Regions from separate parts of the Gemella parahaemolysans genome, predicted to be linked through region 2. Evidence: riboswitches for the same ligand, from Rfam matches in the RefSeq annotation. Region 2 holds a riboswitch; the other holds the start of a gene.

Region 1 (4,223 bases), on a different contig from region 2:
AAATTAAACCACGTGCATGTTTTGCCATAAAATTAACAGTTTCGCCTGTAACAAATTCTGCTAGTCCTACTAAATCTCCTTCAGCCTCTCTGTCATCATCATCGATAAGAACGATTAATTTCCCAGCTTTTAAATCTTCTATTGCTTGTCTTACGTTATTAATCATTAAACTTTCCTCCAAATAGTTTTAATTGAGCTTTTATGTATTTTGCTAATATATCTGTCTCTATATTTACACTATCTCCAATTTTTAATTTTTCTAAATTCGTATGTTTAGCTGTATGTGGAATTAGCGATACCGTAAATTTGTTGTTATCACAAGTTACTACTGTTAAACTTATTCCGTTAATTGTAATAGATCCTTGGTTAATAATTTCCCCTTGGAACTTACTAGGATAAGAAAAAGTAAGTAGGATGGCATTTTCGTCTTTTTGTCTTGCTGCTAACTGTGCTAAACCATCACTATGTCCAGAAACAATATGACCTTCAAATCTATCTGAATGTCCCATTGCAGGTTCTAAGTTGACGGCATCATTTATTTTCAAATCTTTAAATGTCGTTCTTTTATAAGTCTCTGGCATAATATCTACAGTAAACTGTGATGAACTTTTTTGCACACATGTTAGACATACACCGTTTACCGCCATACTATCACCAATTTTATATGTTTCTAGTAAATTCTTACTCGCTTGAATAGTCAGTTTTATACTGTGGCTAGATTTAATAATTTTTACTATTTTACCTTGTTCTTTTATTAATCCTGTAAACATTGAGATACTCTCCTTCCTGAGATACGTATATCTTCGCCAAGTTTAGTAATCTTAGTATCATGAAGTTTTATTTTTTCATTTGTTATTCTACTACTAGTGAATGATGAAGTGTTGTTTCCACCTAAAAGAATAGGGGAGATATAAGTTATGACTTCATCCCAATACCCACTAGCTAAAAATTGATCGTGAATGTTAGGCCCACCTTCAACATAAATCGATTGAATACCTAGTCTCGCAATTTCTGATAATATTTCTTTTATGCTGAAATCTTTAGGTGTGATAAGAGTCACATGTGTAGGTAAGTTTTCGTATTTTACTTTTGTGAAAACTATAACTTCAGATGAACTATTGTTAAATAAGTTAAGATTACTTTGTTCAAAGATAGAACCTTCAGCATCTAGGACAATTCTTTTTGGTGGAAAAAGAGATGTATTAGCACCAAGTAATGTTGGATTATCTATTAATACCGTTTTGGCACCTACGAGAATTGCTTGATAATTATCTCTTTCATTTCTGACGAAATCATAGACTTCTTTACCGGTAATCTGTGTTCTTTCATCGGTAAAGGCTAGTTTTCCATCAAGACTGGTGGATTGTTTTAGAACTACATAAGGTCTTTTTTCAGTATGATATAGGTTGTAAGCGTAGTTTAAATTATAAGCCTCTTTTTCAAGAACACCAGTTATTATTTCTATACCATTATCTTGCAGATATTTGATACCTTTTCCACTTACGATAGGATTAGGATCCAATTGAGCAACAACTACTTTAGAGATACCCATTTCTACGATAGCATTTGTACAAGGTGGTTGTTTACCTTTATGATTACAAGGTTCTAAAGTAACGTAAAGTGTTGAATTAAATAATTTTTCAGGAGTTTTGCAAGTAGAAATTGCATTTTTTTCAGCATGTTCACAGCCGTATCGAAGGTGTGAACCTCTTGCGATAATTTCATTATCTTTTACAATAACTGCTCCAACCATTGGATTAGTATGTGTATATTTAGCACCACGCTTGGCTTCAAGAAGAGCAAGATTCATAAAATATTCATGCATATTATCAACTCCTTTCTAAAAATAAAAATCCCAATTACATTTGAATTTCAAATTTAATCGGGATTGATGGTTAGTTTTATATTCGATTAATAGACCTTAGTACTCTTAGATGCACCATAGGCTATAAAAATATTCTCGATAAAGCATTAGGTATTTTTATCCTAATACTACTAATTTCTTCTCCCATCCAGACTTTACTGTCGGTTCTGGAATTTCACCAGATCAGCTTGCGCTCACGGACTTCTAGTAAACTAGTCACCGCCGGTTGGGACTTTCACCCGACCCCGAAGAAATATTTAATTCATGACTTAATATTAACACTAATGAAAACGGTTGTCAATGATAAAAAATAAAAACTATCACAAAATATGAAATATACAATGTGATAGTTTTATTTAATTTATTATAAGAATTGTGCTAAACAAACGATAAGGATAATAATTGGAAGTACATATCTTAGTAAGAATAACCATACTTTGAATAATACTAGGCTAGATTTTTTATTTTCGTCGATGTGTAATTGTTCTAAAGCTACTTTTTTATCAAGTACATATCCTGTGAATATTGATAAAGCTAGACAACCAAGTGGCATTAGAATATTAGACACTAAGAAATCCATTAAATCGAAGACTGTTTTTCCAAATATTAATGTATTAGATAATGAACCGTAAGATAGAGCAGAAGGAATTCCAACGATGAAAGTCAAGATTCCGATAATGATACTAAATTTAGTACGGTTAGTATTTCTTTGATTAGTGATATTTCCTACATTAATTTCTAACATAACTACTGATGAAGTAATAGTAGCGAATAAGAATAATATTAAGAACAAGATGTAGAAGATTTTACCAAAAGCCATATTATTGAATAACTGAGGTAATACTATGAATAATAAACTTGGTCCACCTTCAGATTCCATACCGAATGAACTCATCGCAGGGAAGATTGCAAGACCAGCCATTACTGAAACAGCGATGTTCATTAATACAACTGAGATACCAGATTGAACAAGATTAGTTCTTCTGTCAAGGTAAGAAGCATATGTAAGCATAGCTGTAACTCCGATTGATAATGCGAAGAATGATTGTCCTAGTGCGAATAAAATTCCAGAGCTAGTGATTTTTGTGAAATCTGGTTTTAAGAAATAAGTCACACCGCTCATCGCATTAGGTAATGTTAATGATCTAGCGATAATTACTAGGAAGATAATGAATAATAGTGGCATCATAATTTTTGATGCTTTTTCAATACCTTTTTGAACACCACGAGATACTATATAAATATTCAATAAGATGAATAGTGCTTGGGCTCCTAGTGCAATCCAAGTATTAGAAATAATACTAGTGAAAAGTGCTGCATGATCAGTAGTAGAGTGAATACCAAGCGTATCTGCGATTGAAATACCAAGATATACTAGAATCCATCCACCGATAACACTGTAAAATGATAGTAAGATGAATAGTGCGAATCCACCGATATAACCAATAGCATTGTATTTTTTATTTTTTCCTAATTTACCAAAAGTTCTAATCGCTGATACTCCCGCACCACGACCTAGTACGAATTCAGCTAGAAGAAGAGGTAATCCAATTAATAATGTAAAGATAAGGAAGACTAGTAAGAATCCACCTCCACCATTAGCTGCGGTCATATAAGGGAACTTCCATACTGCACCTAGTCCTATTGCAGAACCAGCAGAGGCAAGTATGAATCCTATTTTAGAACTCCATTTTGAATTATCTGACATAAAATTTTCCTCCTAAATTTGATTTTAAAAATAATAAGTAAAAGCTATTTAGAAAATACTAAATAGCTTTTAAACATAAAATAATATGATACCCAAGGCCATTTAGTATTTTACCAATGGCCGAAAAACAAACTTAACTAGCCATTGTAGATATCGTTGCACTTATATCTACAATGCTATGAGATATAAGTGCTGCTAAAATGGCACGAAAAAGTATTCTCTGTTACTAGTTAAAATTGTATTTTTCATTATTGAGTAGCTCCTTTTTATAATTGTTGTTAAAATCTTAACATTTATCAGAAAATTTGTCAATTATTTTTTGGAAATCTTTATGAAAAAATTAAAGTGACATTGAATTTTCAAGTATAATATAGATATTATACAGACTGATATAATCATTAATTTTGGAATGTGTCTATGTTTTTTATACCTTATAATATAAAAAACAGACTCTAGAAAACTAGAATCTGCTTCTTTAATTTTTTAGTCGTTATCTAATTGCATGTAAACAACTTGAGTAGTTAAGTATTCTTCTAAACCGTGTTTACCGTCTGCTCCACCGATACCAGATTTACGACGTCCAGCGTGGAATCCTTGCATTGCTTCAAAGTTTTCACGGTTGATGTAAGTTTCACCGAATTTTAGACCGTT
Region 2 (4,223 bases):
GGGGTGCACTTTACTATTTCTAGGAACACAGTGACGACAAGATACTTACAGTGGCTACTAGCAAAATATTTCGTCATTTCATTCCTTATATTTTGAATAGCTGTTGTCTAAGTTACTCGATAAGGTTTCTTATCATCTTTTTAATTCAAGAAACCTAACGATTAACTTATAGCTACAACGTATGCAGTAGTTAAGGAACGCAATATTGAGTTTTAAAACCCTTCAAAATCATTATCACCTCTCTATATGCTCATTATGCCTTCTTTTAAGGTTTACATAAACTTTGTTAAGTATAATAAAATACAAGAAGTATAATATTTTCGAGCACAAATATATAAACTTTTATAGTACTTTCTATAAAAAATAAATTAAAGAAAAAAGCGAGGAATTTTTAATATGTGTGGAATTGTAGGATTTGTTGGAGAAGCAAATGGAGTTAAATTTTTAATCGATGGACTTAGCAGCCTTGAGTACCGTGGATACGACTCAGCTGGTATCGCTGGTGTTGTTAACGGAGAAGCTAGCGTTACTAAGTCTGTAGGTCGCATTAAAAATTTAGAAGCCCTAATCCCTGAAGGACTTCACCTAGAATTAGGTATTGGTCATACACGTTGGGCTACTCACGGTGGAGTTAATACAACTAACTCTCACCCTCACCAAAGCTTCAACAAACGTTTTATTTTAGTTCACAACGGAGTTATCGAAAACTTCCAGGAACTTAAAGAGAGATTTTTCAAAGGTGTAGAACTTGTTTCTGAAACTGATACTGAAGTTATCGTTCAATTAGTACAAGTTTATAGCGACCGCGGTCTTAATACTAAAGAAGCTTTCAAAAAAGCTGTATCAAAACTTCAAGGTTCTTATGCACTTTGTTTAATCGATACGGAAGATAAAGACACATTATATGTAGCAAAAAATAAGAGTCCACTTCTTATCGGACTAGGAGAAGAAAATAAAAACTATGTTGGTAGTGATGCTTTAGCAATGATTAAGTACACTAACAACTTCTTAGAAATTAACGATGGTGAATTTGTTATCGTGAAGAAAGATAGCGTAACTATCGAAGATAAAGAAGATAATGTTGTAGAGCGTGAAAGTTTCTCAACTAACTTAAACGCTGGAGAAATCGATAAAGGTATCCATGAACATTACATGATTAAAGAAATACATGAACAAGTAGGAACTATGCGTAACATCATCTCTCACTACTTCGATGGACATAATGTTAATATTGATAGCGAAATTATCAACAACGTAAAAGATGCGGATAGATTATATATTATCGGATGTGGTACGAGTTACAATGCTGGTCTAGTAGGAAGAAACTACTTTGAAAAATGGGCTGGTATTCCTACAGAAGTACACTTAGCATCAGAATTTGCTTACAACGTACCATTATTATCTAAAAAACCGATGTTCATCTTCCTTTCTCAATCAGGAGAAACAGCTGACCTTCGTGCAGTACTTACAAAATTACGTAGCGTGAATGAAGATTACAAATTCTTAGTACTTACAAACGTCGATGCTTCAACTCTATCTCGTGAATGTGACTATACATTATTACTTCACGCAGGTGTTGAAATCGCCGTTGCTTCTACTAAAGCATATACTGCTCAAATCGCAACACTAAGCATACTAGCTTACGAAGTAGCAAAACAACTTTCAAGACAACCTAAATTTGATATCGAGCAAGAGTTATCAGTAATTACTTCTGCAATTGAATCAATCTTAGATGATACAAAAACTATCAAAGACTTAGCTAAAAACTTATTCACAGAACGCAATGCATTCTATATTGGACGTGGAATCGACTACTATAGTGCATGTGAAGCAGCTTTAAAACTTAAAGAAGTTTCTTACATTCAAACAGAAGGATTTGCCGGAGGAGAATTAAAACACGGTACAATCGCCCTTATCGAAGAAAGAACACCTGTAGTAGCTCTTATCACAAGTGCTAAACTAGACTTAAATACACGTAGTAACGTAAGTGAAGTAGCTAGCCGTGGTGCTAATACTCTTATTATTACATTAGAAAAATTAGCACGCGAAGGTGACTACGCAATCCCTAACGTAAACGAAGATCTTGCTCCAATCGCAAGTATCGTAGTTACACAATTATTCGCATACTACGCAGCTTACACTAGAGGTCTAGATGTGGACAAACCACGTAACTTAGCTAAATCAGTAACAGTAGAATAATAACTAAATAATATATCTGATGGGAATAACTCAACTTAACAGAGTTGCTCCCATCATTTTTTAAAAAGTTAAACCTTTTCTCTTTACAACTTAGAAACTTCAGTTTATAATAAACTTATAAATAATAAATTTAATTATCTTCGGGGCAGGGTGAAATTCCCGACCGGCGGTTAAAGTCCGCGAGCGAAAGCTGATTTGGTGAAATTCCAAAACCGACAGTACAGTCTGGATGATAGAAGATATAGAATAAATAAACTTACACATGCAGTCTATTACGTATGTATTTTTGTTGTACCAAGTACAGTGTAATGCTTATTTTTCATACCTTTCAGTCCCGCTTTAATGTTTTTAAAGTGGTGTTTTTTATTTCTAATTATAGATTTAAAATACACCTTTTCAAAAATAATATTGCGGCTATTTTATTGCCTATGAAGATAGGAAAGAGGTTTTAAATGTATAAAAAAAATGTTCACTCACTAGTTTTAAGTGGGATGCTTGCAGTTATTGCTCTACTTCTATCTTTTTTTAGTTTTGCTGTGCCATTCTTGCCACCATTTCTAAAATTTGATTTTACATTCATACCGCTATTTATGGCGTTGTTATTATTAGGATATAAAGATGCACTTTTAGTGTCATTCTTAAAAAACTTCCTACACTTCGCTTTATTATCACATGAACCAATCGGATCAATCGCTAATATCGTGGTAGAATTTACTTTTATCAGTATCATTGTTCTTTTCTATAAAAAAGGTACTGCTAAGACTATTATCGGTGGAATCTTAGGAACACTAGCAATAACAGTATTCATGTCACTTCTTAACTACTTCGTATTACTTCCAGCTTATGGATATATTATGAACTTAGCAGACATCGCGACTAATGTGAAAACAATCGTAGCTGTTGGTATCGTACCATTCAACCTACTAAAAGGTGCTTTAGTAACATTCTTATTCTTCGTCACTAAGAGTGTTTATAAATCAATACCGACTAGTATTCGTAGCCGTTTTGCATAATACTAGATACTAATTAATTTAACCATGAAAAATCCTCCATTACATCACCTTACTGTAATGGAGGATTCTTTTTTTATTTCCTAGGAAATATCTACTAAGTTACTTATTTAATAATTCATCAAGTTTTTCTGAATGTGATACTTCTTCTACATTTTTATTTTTTTCATTAAGTACCGTATCAATATTCAATTTTTCATCATTATTCACTATTAAACGTGCATAAATTTTCTCTCCGACATTTCTAATACTCTCATAGTCAATTTTATAATCTTTAATTTTTGCTTTTGCAGTAAAGGCCAGTTTGTCTTTTTCTAAAATTATTTTTTCATAAAAACCACGTGCATCCGCTGTCTTTACATTTCTAACAATTTCCTTGTATTTAGGATTATTTTTCATATATATAACTCCACCAACTGCCGCAATAAAAGTTAACATACCTACTATTTTCTTTTTCATTAAAGTATTTCCTCCTTTTTACCTCAGCTAGTTAGAGATTCTTAAAATCTCTAATTAGTATACTTTTAAGTTAACTTTTATATTATTACTTTTTATAAACTTTTGCAATAGTTTTTTATAATATTTCTAAATTTTAAAGTATATTCCATCACTTATTTTACTGAGTAATATATATTTTAAAATTATTTACACAGTACTAGTTTATAATTAACAATAATTATCTGTAATAGATTAATAATACGTGTGTTTTAGTACAAAAAATGATATAATTATACATGACTAGACTATTTTGAGAGGTTAAAAAATGAACAAAGCTATTTTAGTAATGACATATGGAACACCCGAAGAATACACATTTGAGGGTATAGCAAAATTTTTCACAAATATTAGAAAAGGGGTTCGTCCTAACGACGAAGAAATTAATCTACTTTTAAAAAATTATCTTCGCATTGATGGTTCACCCCTTCAAGAGATAACACTTAAAGAAGTTGAACTTTTAAGGGAATCTGTAGAAGATGAATATAAAGTATACTTTGCCAATAAATTCTCTTCACC

The links. Region 2 has a riboswitch for FMN ahead of ACWOBP_RS03480 (ECF transporter S component). Riboswitches for the same ligand answer to the same signal wherever they lie in the genome.
Positions count from the first base shown of each region.
Region 1: another riboswitch for FMN. It lies ahead of ribD (bifunctional diaminohydroxyphosphoribosylaminopyrimidine deaminase/5-amino-6-(5-phosphoribosylamino)uracil reductase RibD); the one in region 2 lies ahead of ACWOBP_RS03480 (ECF transporter S component).

Region 1 is NZ_JBSMTP010000007.1:41,110-45,332, reverse strand. It holds gene ribA (GTP cyclohydrolase II) at 1-166, opposite strand, end outside; gene ACWOBP_RS05710 (riboflavin synthase) at 159-770, opposite strand; gene ribD (bifunctional diaminohydroxyphosphoribosylaminopyrimidine deaminase/5-amino-6-(5-phosphoribosylamino)uracil reductase RibD) at 755-1,825, opposite strand; FMN riboswitch at 1,997-2,121, opposite strand; gene ACWOBP_RS05700 (sodium-dependent transporter) at 2,229-3,572, opposite strand; gene aldA (aldehyde dehydrogenase) at 4,056-4,223, opposite strand, start outside.
Region 2 is NZ_JBSMTP010000003.1:112,384-116,606, forward strand. It holds gene glmS (glutamine--fructose-6-phosphate transaminase (isomerizing)) at 397-2,199, shown strand; FMN riboswitch at 2,332-2,444, shown strand; gene ACWOBP_RS03480 (ECF transporter S component) at 2,652-3,212, shown strand; gene ACWOBP_RS03485 (DUF1310 family protein) at 3,312-3,668, opposite strand; gene hemH (ferrochelatase) at 3,973-4,223, shown strand, end outside.